Regions from separate parts of the Centipeda dianae genome, predicted to be linked through region 1. Evidence: riboswitches for the same ligand, from Rfam matches in the RefSeq annotation. Region 1 holds a riboswitch; each other region holds the start of a gene.
The links. Region 1 has a riboswitch for molybdenum cofactor ahead of QU667_RS10265 (FecCD family ABC transporter permease). Riboswitches for the same ligand answer to the same signal wherever they lie in the genome.
Positions count from the first base shown of each region.

Region 2: another riboswitch for molybdenum cofactor. It lies ahead of QU667_RS11425 (hydrogenase small subunit); the one in region 1 lies ahead of QU667_RS10265 (FecCD family ABC transporter permease).
Region 3: another riboswitch for molybdenum cofactor. It lies ahead of modA (molybdate ABC transporter substrate-binding protein); the one in region 1 lies ahead of QU667_RS10265 (FecCD family ABC transporter permease).

Region 1 is NZ_CP128650.1:2,111,860-2,117,835, reverse strand. It holds gene QU667_RS10280 (TRAP transporter permease) at 1-1,759, shown strand, start outside; gene QU667_RS10275 (YwqG family protein) at 1,756-2,973, shown strand; gene QU667_RS10270 (hypothetical protein) at 3,267-4,022, opposite strand; molybdenum cofactor riboswitch at 4,176-4,332, shown strand; gene QU667_RS10265 (FecCD family ABC transporter permease) at 4,432-5,436, shown strand; gene QU667_RS10260 (ABC transporter ATP-binding protein) at 5,436-5,976, shown strand, end outside.
Region 2 is NZ_CP128650.1:2,354,795-2,360,770, reverse strand. It holds gene QU667_RS11445 (ParB/RepB/Spo0J family partition protein) at 1-794, shown strand, start outside; gene QU667_RS11440 (DUF4446 family protein) at 822-1,343, shown strand; gene QU667_RS11435 (M23 family metallopeptidase) at 1,564-2,472, shown strand; gene QU667_RS11430 (hypothetical protein) at 2,484-3,257, shown strand; molybdenum cofactor riboswitch at 3,357-3,521, shown strand; gene QU667_RS11425 (hydrogenase small subunit) at 3,772-4,860, shown strand; gene QU667_RS11420 (nickel-dependent hydrogenase large subunit) at 4,857-5,976, shown strand, end outside.
Region 3 is NZ_CP128650.1:363,655-369,630, reverse strand. It holds gene QU667_RS01855 (molybdopterin molybdotransferase MoeA) at 1-185, opposite strand, end outside; gene QU667_RS01850 (molybdopterin-binding protein) at 329-1,357, opposite strand; gene moaC (cyclic pyranopterin monophosphate synthase MoaC) at 1,697-2,179, shown strand; molybdenum cofactor riboswitch at 2,186-2,318, shown strand; gene modA (molybdate ABC transporter substrate-binding protein) at 2,312-3,115, shown strand; gene modB (molybdate ABC transporter permease subunit) at 3,115-3,783, shown strand; gene QU667_RS01830 (sulfate/molybdate ABC transporter ATP-binding protein) at 3,783-4,829, shown strand; gene QU667_RS01825 (Rpn family recombination-promoting nuclease/putative transposase) at 4,891-5,811, opposite strand; gene QU667_RS01820 (ABC transporter ATP-binding protein) at 5,865-5,976, opposite strand, start outside.

The DNA.
Region 1 (5,976 bases):
GCTGCAGCGTGCCGTTCACCTCGGTTTCGGACTCTCGCTCGCATATCTGCTCTATCCCTGCCGCCGTGCGTGGACGCGCGATCACTTTTTCCACCCGATCGACGTGCTCCTTGCTGTCCTCGGCGCGGCGGCACCCGCCTACATCGTCGTCCAGTACCGCGAACTCGTGACGCGTGCGGGCTCTGCTACGACGGCGGATATTGTCGTGGGCGGGATCGGCATCCTGCTCGTCATCGAGGCGGCACGGCGCGTCGTGGGGCTGCCGATGGTGACGGTCGTGCTCTGTTTCCTCGCGTATGCCTTCCTCGGTCCGTATATGCCGGGTGTGCTCGCGCACAGAGGACTTTCGCCCGAACAGCTCATCAGTCACCTCTACTATACGACGGAGGGCATCTTCGGCATCCCGCTCGGCGTGTCCTCGACGTTCATCTTCCTGTTCATCCTCTTTGGCGCGTACCTTGAGAGCACGGGGCTCGGCAAGTTTTTCATCGACCTTGCCAACGCTGTCGCGGGCTGGGCGAGCGGCGGCCCTGCGAAGGTCGCCGTGCTTTCAAGCGGCCTCATGGGAACGGTTTCGGGCAGCTCCGTCGCAAACGTCGTCGGTACGGGCTCGCTCACCATCCCGATGATGAAAAAGCTCGGCTACCATCCGAACTTCGCGGGCGCGGTCGAGGCGGCGGCATCCACGGGCGGGCAGCTCATGCCTCCCGTCATGGGGGCGGCGGCGTTCCTCATGGCGGAGTTCGTCGGCGTGTCCTACATCGAGGTCGTCAAGGCGGCGGCGATCCCTGCGCTCCTCTACTTTACGGGCGTGTGGCTCGGCGTGCATTTCGAGGCAAAGCGCAAGAACCTCAAAGGAATCCCGCGCAGCGAACTGCCGAATCCCCTGACCCTCCTAAAGGAGCGCGGCCATCTCGCGATCCCGCTCGTCGTTATCGTCTATCTCCTCGTCTCGGGGTATACGCCCATGCGTGCGGCGCTTGTCGCCATTTTCCTCTCCATCACCTGTGCCATGCTGCGGAAATCTACGCGCATGAAGCCGATTGAGATCGTCTACGGGCTGGAGCGCGGGGCAAAGGCGGTGCTCGGCGTGCTCATCGCCTGTGCGGCGGCGGGCATCATCATCGGTGTCGTCACCAAGACGGGCGTCGGACTGCGCCTCGCCTCGGGACTGATCGAGATGGCGGGAGGGATGCTCCTGCCCGCGATGTTCTTCACCATGATTACGGCGATCGTCCTCGGCATGGGCGTACCGACCACGGCGAACTATGTCATCACCTCGACCATTGCCGCGCCCGCACTCGTCCAGATGGGCGTACCCATCCTCGCGGCGCATATGTTTGTGTTCTACTTCGGCATCATCGCGGACGTGACCCCGCCCGTCGCGCTCGCCGCCTACGCAGGGGCGGGCATCAGCGGGGGAAATGCGCTGAGAACCGGCGTACACGCGTCGAAACTCGCGATTGCGGCGTTCATCATCCCGTACATCTTCGTGTTGTCCCCCGTGATTCTGATGGTGGACGCGACGCCGTTCGCCCTCGTTATGGCGACACTCTCCGCACTCGCGGGCATGATCGCCCTCAGCTCCGCGCTCTGCGGCTTCCTTGCCGATCACTGCCGCATGTATGAGCGCATCCTCCTCATCGGTGCGGGGCTGTTCATGATAAAGCCCGGCGGCACCACCGACATCATCGGGTGTGCCATCTTCGCCGTGATTCTTGCGATGCAGTATATCCGCGTGAAGAAGGCAGCGGCATGAAGACCGCGCAGGAATCCATCGAGGAGCGCAGCTTTTTCGATGCCATCAAGACACTGAACGAGGTTTCGGAATCCGCACGTGATGCGCTCTGGAACTACCGCATGGGCTATGCCCTGTACTTTTTTGCGGTCAATCGTTATCCGAAACTTTGTGCTTTGCGTCTGGCTCTGCAATATTTGGAAGCGGCGGAGCATGATGCGGCGGGCAAGGCGGAGATCGAGCGCGTCTTCTTTGGCAAGCCCGGCGGGATGACGGAACGGTGCAAAGAGGCGGTTGAAAACAGGCACGGCTGGTATGCGGAGGAACCCGCTTCTATGAGCGTGGAACAGCTCGTGCGCGAAGTTGAAGCGGAGCGGGAATGTCTGCGCCGTGCGGTGACGGCGTTCTTTGAACGCACACAGCGGCGGGAGATTGTGATTACACATCATCCTTCGCAGAAAAAACTTCCCGTCGGGGCAAGCAAGTTCTACGGAACGCCCGACCTGCCCGCAGATTTTGCCTGGCCGTACTATAAGGGAACGGACTTCGAGGGAGTGACGAAGAACCGTCCGCTTGCCTTTCTCGCCCAGATCAACCTTGGCGAAGCCGCGCAGTACGACCGCACGGGGCTCCTGCCGAAGACGGGCGTGCTCAGCTTCTTCTATGAGACCATGTCGATGGAGTGGGGCTTCGAACCGGGGCACAAGGGCTATGCGCGCGTCTATTATTTTCCGGAGACGGAGCAGCTTGTTTCGACGGAGATCCCGGCGGAAACGAAGGAGTGGAGCGTGGGCGAACAGGCACTGACGTTTGCGGATGCCGTCAGTCTCCTGTCGTCCTTTGCATACAGCCGCAGGAGCGGGAAAGAGGTGGATTGGGACACCTACAACGAACTGCGGGCGGAGTTCGGATACGATGCTGCCGCACACGAGGACAATCCCATGAAGATGCTCGGCTATGCGGATGAGATTCAGGGCGAAATGGAGCCGGAGTGTGAGCTTTACAGCAGAGACATCGAGGGGGATGTGCACGCACGGCGCCCCGAAGAGGAGGATGCGGATCCGGTGGAAACATCCGTGGATCGTTGGGTATTGCTGCTGCAAATGGGGACGGTGACGGACGAGGATACGGAGCTGATGTACGGCGACTGTGGTCTGATCTACTTCTGGATTCGGAAGGAAGACCTTGCCGCACGGAATTTCGACCGTGTCCACCTGATTTTGCAGTGCGGTTGACGTGTGTTTAATGGGATTGATTTTTTGCGCAAATCAGATACAATGACCATAGAACCGCGCGTGTGTCGCCGCTCAGAGTGCGACCACAACAAACGGAGAGGGGCGATGCCTTCGTTTGCTTTGATATGGACAGAATAAAGGAATCGCTGATAAAATAGACCCTCAGATTGGCGTAGATTTTTTCGTCCGATTTTCGCCTGTCGCGGGCATTACAACTGAGCCCAATACCCATTTACAAAAAACGAGGAACCCTTGCACGTTTGCAGGGGCTCCTCGTTTTTGCTTGCCAATCTTTAGTTCTTGACGTTCGTCTCGTTCGGTGTTACGTCGATGGGAGCGTCCTCAATGACCTGCTGCGGCTCCTCCTCCGTCTCCTTGCGTCTGCGGAGGAAGAAGAACGCGCACGCGCCGAGGAGAACGACGACAAGGACGACCGCGCCGATGATCGCCGTCTTGTTCCAGATGCGGAACGCGACCTCGATCTTGGACGACTCGCCTGTTACGAGGGTCTTGCCGAGGTTCCATGTGAGCTGCTTGCCGTCGTCCTCCGAACGGTCGGCGTTCGAGCTCGTGGGTGCGACGGGCAGCGTCATCTGATACGTGAACGTGATGTTGCTCGCAAACGCACCCGCGCCGCCGCCGTTCTGGCTGCCCTCAAAGAGCAGGTCGAAGTTGTAGTCCGTGTAGAACAGGCTCTTGTTCGCGGTGATGCCCGTGTTTTTGCCCTCGTTCGCCTTGAAGAAGTCGTTCTCCGACAGCTTTTCGACCGTCGCGTAGTGCTCCGTGATCTCGTAGCCGGACATATTCTCCTTCGTTACGGGCGTGACCTGCGCATCCGGATTCTTTGCCGTCGTCGCTGTCTTGCTCTGCTCGACGATCTCGGCGAGCATCGGCACGCTGATGAGCGTGGTCTTGAGGTCGGCACTGCCGTCCTCGTTGATGACGACGTCCACATCGCCGCTGAAACAGCCGCTCGTGAGTGCGAGTACGCCCAGCATCGCCGCAGCGAGGACGGTGCGCATCGCGTGCGTGCATCGTATCAGAAACATAAGATACCTCCTATAAATTCAAATCATACCAATCTTATTCCATTTTACATGAGCACGCCGCCTTTTGCAAGATGGACGTTTGGCAGGGGCAATACAGTGATTTTTCTCATTGTATTATTTTGAATCTCATGCTATACTCATACAAACTACATTTGTTTTTCAGTTTTTCGAGCTGCCGTACCTGTGGCGTATGCTATGGTGCGTCGGCCTGACTGCGGTGGGGATCGCGGTCGCGGGGGAAGGTATGGAAACGTCCTTCCCTGCCCGCAGACATTTGTCTGCATTGCAAAGGAAAACCGGCAGGGGGAGGACTGCGCTCTTTTTGTGCGCTGTAATTGCTCACCGGATTTTCCGGCGGGCATTTTTTGTTGGGAAAATTTGGAGATTTGCGGAACGGGAAAGGGGCTTTATGGGGCAGTATGCGCGTATGATGGCGGCGGGCAGTGTGCTCGCTGTGCTGTTTTTCGTCCTCTCACTTTCGGTGGGGCGGTTTTACGTCCCGTTTGATCAGGTGGTGGCAATTCTCGCGTCGAATTTTATCGAACTACCGATCACGTGGGACGCGTCGATGTATAACGTGGTCATGGTGATCCGTCTGCCGCGCGTGCTCGGCGACATTCTCGTGGGTGTTGCGCTCGCGGTGTCGGGCGCGGCGTATCAGGGGGTCTTCCGCAACGATCTCGTATCGCCCGACCTCCTCGGTGTCTCGCAGGGCGCGAGCGTGGGCGCGTGCCTTGCGATTCTCGCGCATCTGACGCTCGGCGGCACGGCGGTCGCGGCATTCCTCGGCGGCATTGCGGCGGTTACGATGACGCTTATGTTGCCGAAGCTCGTGCAGAGCCGCTCACGCATCGTGCTCGTGCTCTGCGGCATCATCGTGTCGGGCTTTATGGCGGCGGTGATCGGTCTGCTGAAATACCTCGCCGACCCCGATACGGAGCTCGCGGATATTGTCTACTGGCAGCTCGGCAGCCTCGCAAAGGTCTCGTGGGACAACCTGCTCTACGTCACGCCGATCATCGTCCTCACGCTCGCGGGGCTGCTTGCAATGCGCTGGCGCATGAATGTGCTTTCGCTCTCGGATCAGGAGGCGGCGAGTCTCGGCGTGAATGTGAACCGTGAGCGGCTTGCCGTGATCGCGCTCGCGACACTCCTCACGGCATCGGCGGTATGCCTGAGCGGGACGATTGGGTGGATCGGCCTGATCCTGCCGCATCTGGCGCGGATGCTCGTCGGCGGCAACCACGCGCAGCTCCTGCCCGCAACGGCGGTACTCGCGGCATCCTTCCTGATGCTCGCCGATCTCCTTGCACGCACGCTGACCTCGGCAGAGGTGCCGCTCGGGATTCTCTGCGGCTTTGTCGGCACACCGTTCTTCGCGTGGATTCTCTACCGCCAGCGGAGGTATTTCTGATGGAGCGCGCAATGCTTTGGCTCGACGACGGCTCGTTTCGCTATCGCGCGGATGCGCCGTACATCTTCGAGCATATCTCGTTCTCGATCAAGGGTGGCGAGGTGCTTGCGCTCCTCGGGCGCAACGGTGTCGGCAAGTCCACGCTCCTCGCGTGCCTGATGGGCTTTCAGGAGCTGACACAGGGACGCATCTATACGAACGGACACAACATCTATGCAATGTCGCCGCGCGAGCGTGCGCGGGAGATCGCGTTCGTTCCGCAGATTATCAGCGCAGAGAGTTCGTTCACGGTGCGCGACTATGTGTCCTTCGGTGCGACGGTGCGCACGGGGATGTTCTCCGCACCGAGCAAGGCGGACTACGGGCAGACGGATGTGATTCTTGAGGAACTGGGCATCGCGCACATCCGCAACCGCCAGTGCAGGGAACTCAGCGGCGGGCAGCGGCAGCTGGTCGCCATCGGGCGCGCACTGCTTCAAAATACGAGGCTGATCCTCATGGACGAGCCGACGGCGGCGCTCGATGTGCGCAATCAGGTGC
Region 2 (5,976 bases), 240 kb from region 1:
TGGAGGAGCTGCGCGAGTCCATCGCACGGCATGGCATTCTGCAGCCGCTCTCCGTGCGTGCCATCGGCGACGGCAGATATGAGCTGATCGCGGGCGAGCGCCGCCTGCGTGCGGCACGCCTTGCAGGGCTCACGCACGTTCCCGTCGTCATGCGCACGGCGACGGATGCCGAGATGGCGGAGATGGCGCTCATCGAGAACATCCAGCGCGAGGATCTGAACCCGATCGAGGAGGCGCGTGCCTACGAGCAGTTGCTGACGAAGTTCCGCCTCTCGCAGGAGGAACTGGCGCGGCGCGTGGCACGCAGCCGCTCGGCGATCGCCAACAGCGTGCGCCTCCTGCGCCTCGCCGAGGGCGTACAGGCATTTATCGCGAACGGTGTCCTCACGATGGGGCAGGTGCGCCCTCTCCTCGCAATTGACAGCCACGCGCTCCAATACGAGGCGGCGGAGTACATACAGGAGCATGAGCTCTCGGCACGCGGCGCGGAGGCACTCGTGAAGCGGCTCGCCAAAGACGCGAACGCCCTCAAAAAACGGGAACAGACGGAAAAACAGGAGCGTACGCCGGACATCTTCGTCCGTGCGGCGGAGGAGCGTCTGACGCAGAAACTCGGGACGAAGGTCCGTATACAGGAGGGACGTGAGAAGGGAAAGGGACGGTTGGAGATCAGCTATTTTTCCGCCGATGATCTCGAACGCCTGTTGGGACTTCTCACGGGCACGGATGGCCCGTCCAAGGAGGATAAGCGTGCGGCGCTGCGTGCGATCTCCACGCAGTCCTTCACCGTCTGACTGCCGACATAGGGAAGGAAGAAAACATTGTTTCTGAACAGTCTCGTCAACTATATCACAGCACATGAGGCAGCACTCCTGCTGACCTCCATGCTGCTTATTCTGGTCTTACTGATTTTGGTCATCTATACCATGGTGCGCCTCAGCTCGATGCGTGCACGCTACCGCGAGATGATGCGCGGCACGCAGGCGGACGATCTGGAGGGAATGCTGATCGGACACATCCACGAGGTCGAGGCGATCGCTGCGACGAATGCGCAGATTCTTGAGGAGAACGAGCTCATCCGGCAGTTCATCCGCAAGTCGATCGTGCGCGTCGCCTCCGTCCGGTTCCGCGCGTTCGAGGACATGGGCGGCGATCTCAGCTATGCGGTCGCCATGCTCGATGCGAACAACGACGGCGTGATCTTTTCGAGCATCTTCGCCCGTGCGGACTCGCGCAGCTACATCAAACCGATCAAGAACGGCTCCTCGGAGTATCCGCTCACCGATGAGGAGAAGGGCGTGCTGCGCGAGGCGATGGCGCAGCCGCTGCCGATCAAGTATTGAGGAAGCATAGAAAACCTGCTGGCACTCAGCAGGTTTTCATTTTTTTCGGCTAGGATAGGTCGGAGGAACAGTGCCGTCTGTCTGTGCGCTCCTCGCAGAACCCTCGTTACGCAAGCGGTCGGACACTTGCTTCACTAGGGCTTGCTGCGGAGCAACACAGACCGTCCGTGCCCTTCCCCGTTGAACAAGGAAAGACCTCTATATCATCCAGGAGAACAGCTTGAACGAAGAAACACGCTATCAAATCCAATTCATCGACAACGCAGCGGATGTGACGCGCACGGTGCGTCTCTCGCTGCGTTCTGCACGCTTGCTCGCCGTGGGGGCTGGGGCGGCGGTCGCTGTCCTTGCAGCGGCATCGGTGCTCTCCATTTATACCCTCATGCGGGGCGATACGAACAATGCGGAGACGGCACAGCTGCGCGAGGCGAACCGCATCCAACAGGAGCAGATTCTGCAGGTATCGAAAAGGGCTGCCGCCCTCCAACAGGATCTCGATCAGCTGCGCCGCTCCGAGGACGGGCTGCGTGCCATCGTCGGCGCACCGCCCGCCGCTGCGGACGAGACTGTGCAGGAGGGGACATATGCCCCGACGGGCGGCGCACCGCATGACCTCACCACCGCCGATGTCGGTGAGGCGCTCACGATGATCGAGCAGCGTCTTGGTACGCGCCGCTCCTCCATTGACCTCCTCGCCGAGACCCTGCGCAGGGAGTTCCCCGGGGCGGCAGGGTTCGTCTCGGACGATGCCACACATACCGTACCCTCCATCTGGCCGGCGGCGGGCTATGTCAGCTCGCCCTACGGTCTGCGTTTTGACGGCACGGAGTTCCATCAGGGGATCGACATTGCCGCCGAGATGGGTACGCCCATTGTTGCGACCGCCGACGGCGTTGTCACGGCGGCGGGATGGAACGGCGGCTACGGCAACATGGTCGATGTGGATCACGGCGGCGGCATCGTGACGCGCTACGGACACGCCTCCGCGCTTGCCGTCACGGTTGGACAACAGGTACGGCGCGGCGAGGTGATCGCCTACGTCGGCTCGACGGGACACTCGACAGGTCCGCACGTTCACTATGAGGTGCGCGTTGACGGTCAGCCCGTCAACCCCGCAGGATATTTATAAGGGAGAACGGTATGAAATCCATCATTTGTATGATTGCCGCAGGGCTTTTCCTCCTGTCCGCATGGGGCGTGCGTGCGGAGGCAAAGGACATCCACGAGGTTATGACGGCACAGGAGCAGCATGAGAGCGCCGCGCCCGCAGATGCGGATGCAAAAAATGCGGACGAGGAGAGCACTCTTGAGGAGGAGCTGGATGAACTCGGTGATGCGTCTGTCGGTTCGCACGAGGAAGAACGCACATCGCATCCTGCGCATGAGGGCGCAGCAGCGCAGGAGTCTGCTGCAAAAGAGCCCGCACCGCAGGACGGTGGGCACGGGATCGGCATTGCTCCCACGGCATCTGACAATGCTGCCTACGGCGCGGCGACCGCGATCGAACCCGTGACGCTCGCGGAGGGCGACTGGGTCTTTATCGAGGGCGACGAGCGGCGCGGGTGGTTCTTTGACCGCACGCGGATGCAGCGGAACGAGGACGGCACACTTTCCTACTGGCAGCTCATCCTCTACAACGACCTCGGCAGCGCACAGTTCGTGCGTGCGATGCACGACGAGGCATACGAAAACGTCCGTTACACCCTCCAACGGCGCGTGCTCGACCCCAAAAAGAACACGATCCGCACCTATGAGATCATCGCCTATGACGGCGCGAACACGGTGATCACGGATGCGGAGCGCGACGGGCACGCTGCCGAGATCCGTCCGAACACCATGGCGGAGAAGGAGCGTGACGCCGTGAAGAAGGCGGCGAAGAAATACAAGGTGAAAAATAAATCTCGGACATACTGAGAATAAATGTCGTATATTGACATTTTCCACAAAATCTGTTAGAATTAACAAACGATTAAGAAAGCGTAATCCGTGCTTCCTTCCATAGCAGAGGGGGAAACTCCTCTCCGTTTCCGAGCAAAAATATCTAAGGGCATGTGCCTATGATATTGCGCCTGCGCTGCGGCTCGGCCAAGACGCGCACAGGGTTCGGGCAGAAATGCCCGTGCCTTCCCGTCGGGAGGCATCGTCTCTCCCTTGAAAAGGAAACGACAGAATCGCCAATCACGGGATGTGTCTGCATCTGTTTCGATGTGCATAGATGCGGTGGATACGACTGTGTCATGGGCTGTTTGTCGTGCCTTGGGTACGGGGGACAGCCTTTTTGCGTGAAAAAACGAACGTAAAATTAGTTTCTCTGCCGCACAAAAGTGTATTTCTTTTTTTTAGGAATCGGTGTATAATTATAAAAATTTTCTATAACTATGAGTAATCATTATCAATTATAAATGGTGTATAGATTAGGAGGATTCGTGTGAGTAAAAGGGAGAGCTTGTGGGAGGCCTATCTCGCAAAGGGCATGAGTCGGCGCAGCTTTTTGAAGGGCTGCGTGACGCTCACGTCGCTGATGGGGCTGAGCACGGACATGATGACGAAGGTCGTCGAGGCGGCGGAGACGAAGCCGCTGCCGGTCGTGATCTGGCTGCACGGGCACGAGTGTACGGGCTGCGATGAGTCGTTCATCCGCTCGGGTGCGCCGCTCGCGTCCGATCTGGTGCTCAGCAACATTGCGCTGGAGTACAGTCATGTCCTCAGTGCCGGCTGCGGCGAGCCGTTCGAGGAGCACCTCGAAACCACGGTCAAGAAGTACCACGGTGAGTACATCCTCGCGGTCGAGGGTGCGGTCGCGGCGGGCGAGCACGCCTACACCTGTATGTCGGGCGGCAGACCCTTCATGGAGACGTTGAAGCACGTCGCGGCAGGGGCAAAGGCGGTCATTGCCTACGGCACGTGTGCAACGGCGGGCGGCATCCAGGCGGCTGCGCCGAACCCGACCGAGTCGCGCGGCATCCGTGCCTTCATCGGGGCGAAGCCCTACATCGCCGTGCCCGGCTGCCCGCCGATCCCCGAGGTCATGACGGGGGTCGTCATGCACGTTGCGCTCTTCGGCACGCTGCCGCCGCTCGACGGGGAGGGGAGACCGCGCCAGTTCTACGGCAACCGCATCCACGACACCTGCTATCGCCGTCCGTTCTTCGATGCGGGGATGTTTGCCGATCGCTTTGACGATGCGGGCGCAAAGGCGGGCTGGTGCCTCTATCACCTCGGGTGCCGAGGACCTGAGACATACAATTCCTGCGGCAATCTGCGCTGGTACCAAGGAATGTCGTACCCGATCCAGTCGGGTGCGCCCTGCATCGGGTGCAGCAATGCGAATTTCTGGGATGATGCGCCCTTCTCGAAACGTCTGCCCGAGTATGACGGCATCGACGTGGATATGGTCGGTGCGGGGCTTGCCGTGGCGACGGCGGTTGGTGTCGCGGCACACGCGGGCGCGAGCCTTGTGCAGAAGAAATGTCACGAGAAGCAGCTTGAAAACGAGGGAAAGCAGGTGCATGAATGAAACACGTTGTTGTTGACCCGATTACGCGCATTGAGGGGCATCTGCGCGTCGAGATCCAGGTGGATGAGGCGACGGGCAAGGTCACGGATGCCATCTCCTCCGGAACGGCATGGCGCGGGCTTGAGCTCGTCATGAACGACCGCGACCCGCGCGATGCGTGGGCGTACATCCAGCGCATCTGCGGCGTCTGCACGTCCTCCCATGCACTCGGCTGTCTGCGTGCGGTCGAGGATGCGCTCGGCATCACCATCCCGAAGAACGCACACTACATCCGCAACATCATCGCGGCATCCCTCGGCCATCAGGATCACATCATCCATTTCTACCACCTCCACGCGCTCGACTGGGTCAGCCCGTTGGAGGCTCTGAAGGCGGATCCTGCGGCGACGGCGGCACTCCAGAACACGGTGCTCAGGGCCTACCGTCTGCCCTTCCGCGGCCCACAGGGACTTGAGACGGAGGCGTATCCGCACGACTTCCCCGTCTCGAACGCGGACTACTATGCGGCGATCAAGGCGAAGGTGCAGAAGATCGTGGAGAGCGGCCAGCTCGGTATTTTCTCCGCGCAGTGGTGGGATCACCCCGACTATCAGATGCTGCCGCCCGAGGTGCATCTCATGGCGATTTCCCACTATCTTGAAATGCTGGACAAGCAGAAGGATCTCGTCGTTCCGCACGTCGTCTTTGGCGGCAAGAACCCGCACCCGCACTATTGTCTCGGCGGTATGCCCTGCTCCATCTCGATGGAGGACGGCAACGCACCGATCAACACGGCGCGGCTTGCGATTGTGGATCGCTCGATCCAGTCCGCACGCCACATGATGAACAACTACTATCTGCCGGATGTGCTCGCCATCGGGCATCTGTATGTGCAGAAGGGCTACACCTCGGGCGGCGGGCTCGCCAAGGAGCGCGTGCTCGGATTCGGGATGTTCCCCGAGGAGCCGTTCTCAGGCGCAACGAACGGCGACTTTTTCAAGGATCTGCTCGTACGCTGCAACGGCGTCGTCGAGAACTTTGCGGGCGGCGTGATGCAGGCGAAGGTCTATGACTTTAAGATGGAGGATGTCTCCGACCCCGAGGTCATCAGCGAGAGCGTCGAACACGGCTGGTACG
Region 3 (5,976 bases), 640 kb from region 1:
GCCGCCGCGAACGTATATCCGTCGAGCGGCGAGCGGTCGAACGGCGGGTTGTCAAAGCCCGCACGCACGTCCTCCGCCGCAACGCGCCCCACGGCATCCAACAGGGGAACGCGCTCCGTTTCCGCAACCGGTGTTGTATGTGCGAGCAGTACCTCCACCGCCTGTTCGAGTTCGATGTTCTGCATTGTTCCCCTCCTAATCTTCATTCACGTATCTTTATACAAGAGATTCGCCTCTGTGTCTGTGCGAAATATCACACTCGCAATGAATCAGTGCCTATCAGATGAAACTATCGTGTGAAGTCGGTTCGTCGCCCCTAAGCATCCCCCTACTTCCCAAACGGGCACACAGGATAGTGGCACACCTTGCACTCCATGCAGAGCCCGCCGATGCCGAGGCGCGTGATCTCGCGCCGTGTCCACTCACTGCCCGCCACGACGCGCGGCACGATGATGTCAAAGATTGTCGCGGGCGCGTACATCACACAGCCCGGCAGCCCCATGATCGGCACGCTGCGCCCGTTCTTTTCGTAGTACGCGAGCAGGAACATCGCGCCCGGCAGCACGGGTGCGCCGTATGTCACGATACGCGCCCCCGTCGCGCGGATCGCTGCGGGTGTGCGGTCGTCTGGATCGACGCTCATGCCACCCGTGCAGAGCACCATATCCATGCCGAGATCCAGCAGCTCCTCAATCGCCGCACGCGTATGCTCCGTCCCGTCGTCCGAGAGGCGGTGTTCGTCCACGCGCAGTCCGAACGCACGCAGCTTGCTGTCGATGACAGGTGTAAAGGTGTCCTTGATCCGCCCGTGAAAGACCTCCGAGCCCGTCGTCACAACGCCGACCTTCATCGTTCGATAGGGCAGAATGCGCAGCAGCGACTCCGAGCCCGCCGTCTCGCGCACCTTTTCCATAATACTCTTGTCAATGACGAGCGGGATCACCCGCATCCCCGCGAGCTTCGTCCCCGCCTTCACAGGAAAATGCTGTGCGATCGTCGCGATCATCACATCCGTGATGTCATTCACCGCATCGAGAGCTTCCTCGCGTACCTCGAACACCCCCGCCACCGTCGAGGTCAGCTCGATCTTGCCTTCCTTCGGCTCGCTCGCCGTCATATATTCACTTTGACAGACATCGCGCAGAATTGCCGCAGCGTCGTTCTCGTGCAGCATATTTTCATTGTCTTCCCAGACGTAGATATGCTCCTTGCCGATGCGCAGCAGTACCTCCACATCCTCTGCACGGATCACATCGCCCTTGCGGAAGCGTGCCCCCTTGCGCTCCCCGCGCACAATCTCCGTAATATCGTGGCAGAGTACCATCCCCACTGCGTCCTGAACACGAACTTCCCGCATAGTCCCCCTCCGCTGCATTGACAGCATATTCAAAAACATATCATGTTCAATACATATCCACGATCACATTCAAATGATTTTCACAACAAACAAATCCATTTCTAAAAATCATTCTCATTTATATATTCTTCTTATTGATTATACCACACAAAATAGATTTTCTCTATGGTTTTTCGTAAATGAGAAAGGTTTTTTACCCCCATAGTCCCACTCTTGAACAGAAGATTACAGGAAGATCTGACGGACTTCATTTTATCGGCGATTCCTAGGGGCAACCGATTGATTTTCAATGCAAGTTACGCTATGATGAAAGCATTCGGTAGGGAAGGAGGAAGGTATATGCCGAATACAGGACTGACGCATTTTGACGAGGGCGGCGCTGCGATCATGGTCGATGTCAGTGGAAAGGAGAAGACGCACCGCGAGGCGATCGCAAGCGGGCGCATCTACGTGAGTGACGCGGTCTACGCCGCCATCGAGGGCGGCACGGCAGCGAAGGGCGACGTGCTCGGCGTTGCACGCATCGCGGGCATCATGGCGGCAAAACGCACATCGGACACAATCCCGCTCTGTCACCCGCTGCCGCTCGCCAAGTGTACGCTCGACTTCGCGCTTGAGGAGATCCCACGCCGTGCCGTTCGCGCATCTGCCGCCGTAAAAGTCACGGGCGAGACAGGTGTCGAGATGGAGGCACTGCACGCCGTGAGCGTTGCACTGCTCACGATCTACGATATGTGCAAGGCAATCGACAAGCGCATGGAGATCGGGGACATTCATCTTGAGCGCAAGTCCGGTGGTAAGAGCGGCACATTCGTCCGCTGATGGGGGTCCCTCAACCAACTCCGAGCAAGGATCGTCTAAGGGGAAAGCTACGACACCTTGCCTGACGGATTCCGTCACAGGGTATGCCTAGAAACAGACATACCTACCTATTTTGTAAAGGAGAATACCATCATGAAACTCAGGAATTTACTCACGGCGGGTCTCGCCGCCATGGCACTCTTTACCGCCGGCTGCGTCGGCGGCGGCGACAGCGCGAACAAGATGGAAACGCCGAAGGAAGGTCCTGTCGAGCTGCAGGTCTCGGCGGCGGCAAGCCTCACGGATGCGATGAAGGAACTCGCGACCATGTACGAAAAGGAGCACGGGAACACGAAGCTCGTCTACAACTTCGGCAGCAGCGGAGCACTCCAGCAGGCGATTGAGAACGGCGGCACCGCCGATGTCTTCGTCTCCGCCGCACAGAAGCAGATGAACGCACTCGACGAGAAGAAGCTCCTCGCGGACGGCACGCGCGTCGATCTGCTCATCAACGACGTGGTGCTCATCACGGCGAAGGACAGCAAGCTGAACCTGCCCGACTTCAAGGCAGTGCTTGACCCACAGGTCGCGCACATCGCCCTCGGTGAGCCCAAGGGCGTACCCGTCGGGCAGTACAGCGAGGAGGTCTTTACGAAGCTCGGTATCCTCGACGACGTGAAGGCACGTGCCGTCTACGGCTCGGATGTCCGTCAGGTGCTCGCGTGGGTCGAGACGGGCGATGCGGACTGCGGCGTTGTCTATGCGACCGATGCCGCTATCTCGGACAAGGTGAAGGTCACCGCCGTCGCCCCTGCCGATACGCACAAGCCCATCGTCTACCCCGCCGCTGTTCTCAAAGATGCAAAGAACATGAAGGAAGCAAAGGATTTCCTCGCGTTCCTCCAAACCAATGCGGCGAAAAAGGTCTTTGAGAAGTACGGCTTCAAAGTGAAATAATGACGGACGAAACACTATCCCCGCTCATCATCTCGCTTGAGGTCGCGGGACTTGCGACGGTGATTACATTTTTCCTCGGCATCGCGCTCGCGTACGGCGTGCTGCAGATCCGAAGCCGTTTCGCGGGCACGATTGCCGATGCCGTAATCACCCTGCCGCTCGTCCTGCCGCCGACCGTCGTCGGATTCTTCCTCCTGCTCTTCCTCGGGAAGCGCAGCGCCATTGGGAGCTTTCTCCTGTCGATCGACCTGCCGCTCGTCTTTACGTGGCGCGCGGCGGTCATCGCGGCGGTCATCGTGAGCCTACCGCTCATGTACCGTACGGCACGCGGTGCGTTCGAGGCGATGGATCGAAACATGATCCATGCAGCGCAAACCCTCGGTGTCAGCAACGGACGCATCTTTTGGCAGATCATCCTGCCGAATACGCGCCACGGCATCCTCGCGGGTCTTGTCCTCTCGTTTGCGCGTGCGCTCGGCGAGTTCGGCGCGACCATCATGTTCGCGGGCAACATCCCGGGACACACACAGACCATGTCCACCGCCATCTACGCGGCGGTACAGGCAAACGACTACGACCTCGCCTTTCGCTGGGCAATCGTCATCTCCCTGTTCTCGCTCGTCTTTATCGGGGCGATGAACCTGTACCTCAAACGGGAGGTGCGCTGATGGAGCTGATTGTAAACATCGAAAAGCGGCTGCGTGATTTCACCCTTGCGGCGAATTTCACGCTCACGGATACAACGCTCGCCCTCCTCGGTGCGTCGGGCAGCGGCAAGAGTATGACGCTGCGATGCATCGCGGGGCTCGAACGTCCCGATCGCGGGCAGATCGTCCTCAACGGACGCACGCTCTACGACAGCGAAAAGCGCATCCATCTCCCGCCGCAGGCGCGGAACGTCGGCTATCTCTTTCAGAACTACGCCCTCTTTCCAAACATGACCGTGCGCGAGAACATCATCTTCGCGCTCGACGGCTCACAGGAGGAAAAGGAGCGTATCTTCAAAGAGAACGTTGCACGCTTCTCGCTGGAAGGGCTTGAAAACGCCTATCCTGCGGGGCTGTCGGGCGGTCAGCAGCAGCGCGTCGCCTTTGCACGCATCCTCGCACACGGCGCGGATGTGCTGCTCCTCGACGAGCCGCTCTCCGCGCTCGACACCCATCTGAAATGGCAGATCGAAACGGCACTGCGTGAAATCCTTGCGGCGCAGAACATCGCGGCAATCCTTGTCACACACGACCGTGACGAGGCATTCCGCATCGCGGAGGAGATTGCAACGGTAGATCGTGGACATCTCACGCCGCCCATGGACAAGCACGAACTCTTTCGGCATCCCGGCACATGTGCCGCGACTGCGCTCACGGGCTGCAAAAACATCTCTGCCGCCCACCGCACGGACGAGCACCATGTCGCGGCGACCGACTGGGGCATCACGCTCCGCGTCGCGGATACCGAGACGGACGTGCGCCATATCGCCATCCGCGCACATTATCTGACGCTTGCAGACAGGTGCGGCGAGAACGTCCTCCCCGCACACATCGACGAGATCATCGAGAGCACCTTTACCTACATCATCATGCTGCGGTTCGCAGACGGCGGACTTCCTATCCGCTGGGAAATCGGCAAGGCGATCTGGGAGGCACAGAACGCCGGGGTATGTGATACATTACATTTCAAATTCCCCATCGAGGATCTTATGCTTCTGCGGGACTAGGCAGACAAAAATCCCGAACAGTGATTCGTCACCGTTCGGGATTTCTTATGCGGTCATACCATCAGGAATGCAGCAAGTTCATATATTTCTCTCGCTCCATTGCAGGAATCTGAAGGGCATCCATCGCCTGTGAAGCAGAGAGATTCATATTCTCCATGAGGTTTTTGATGTTTTGCAATGATGCCTGCATAACACCTTGCTGGATCCCCTGCTTGAGGCCTTGCTCGATCCCTTGCTTGAGGCCTTGCTCGATCCCTTGCTTTAATCCTTCTCTTCGCCATGCGCGCATACCGCTGATGTAGTCACGCATCGCCTTTTCGCGCTGCTCATACTGCCAGCGTTCAATCTCATCCTGCATAAAGACGTGTTCCGCCTTCATCGCTTCCTGAATCGCCGCCTCGCTCATCGCCAACTCCTCCGTTTCCGTTTCATTCAGCTTGTTTGAAAAGTATGCAAGCCACCGCTCAAGCCGTTTCATCTCTCGGACAGACTTCACCTCAAAGTTCGGGATCTCAAGGAAATGGATCTCAATGTCATCCGTCAGACGATGCCCGCTTGGAAGGTCATAAAGCCCGTACATCGTATGTGCCTGTTTCTGCGGGAGCAGGGAGAAATTCAGCAGATTGATCGTAATCGCGCGGTTCAGCTCCTCATATTCCTCGCCCCGATGGAGCGACTGATACATCTTCGCCCAATAATAGAGCGTGCGCTTCTCCATATTCCGCAGATTCACGAGCTGAACCTCGACATTGATACGCGTGCCGTCATCCGCAACACAGAGCAAATCAAGCCGTGACAGCTTATCCTCATCGAACTGCGGGTCAAGGTCGCGGTCAACAAAGGTAATATCCCGCAGCTCAGATGCGCCTTCAAGCCCTAGAACAGCATTGAGAAAACTGATGGTGATACGCTTGCGCTCTTCGCGCCCAAAGATAAATTTGAACAGGTAATCATTCAGTGGATTACACTCACATCGCTTCATTGTTCTCCCTCCTTTCTTACATTATACGATGAATCCATGAAAAAATGAAGGACTCACTGCTTCACTTGTTCCAACTTCCCCGCCGTCATTGTATAGCAGGTATCGGCGTAGTTTCGCGCGTCGCTCTCGTGCGTGACGAGGAGGACGGCAGCGCCCGCGTCTGCC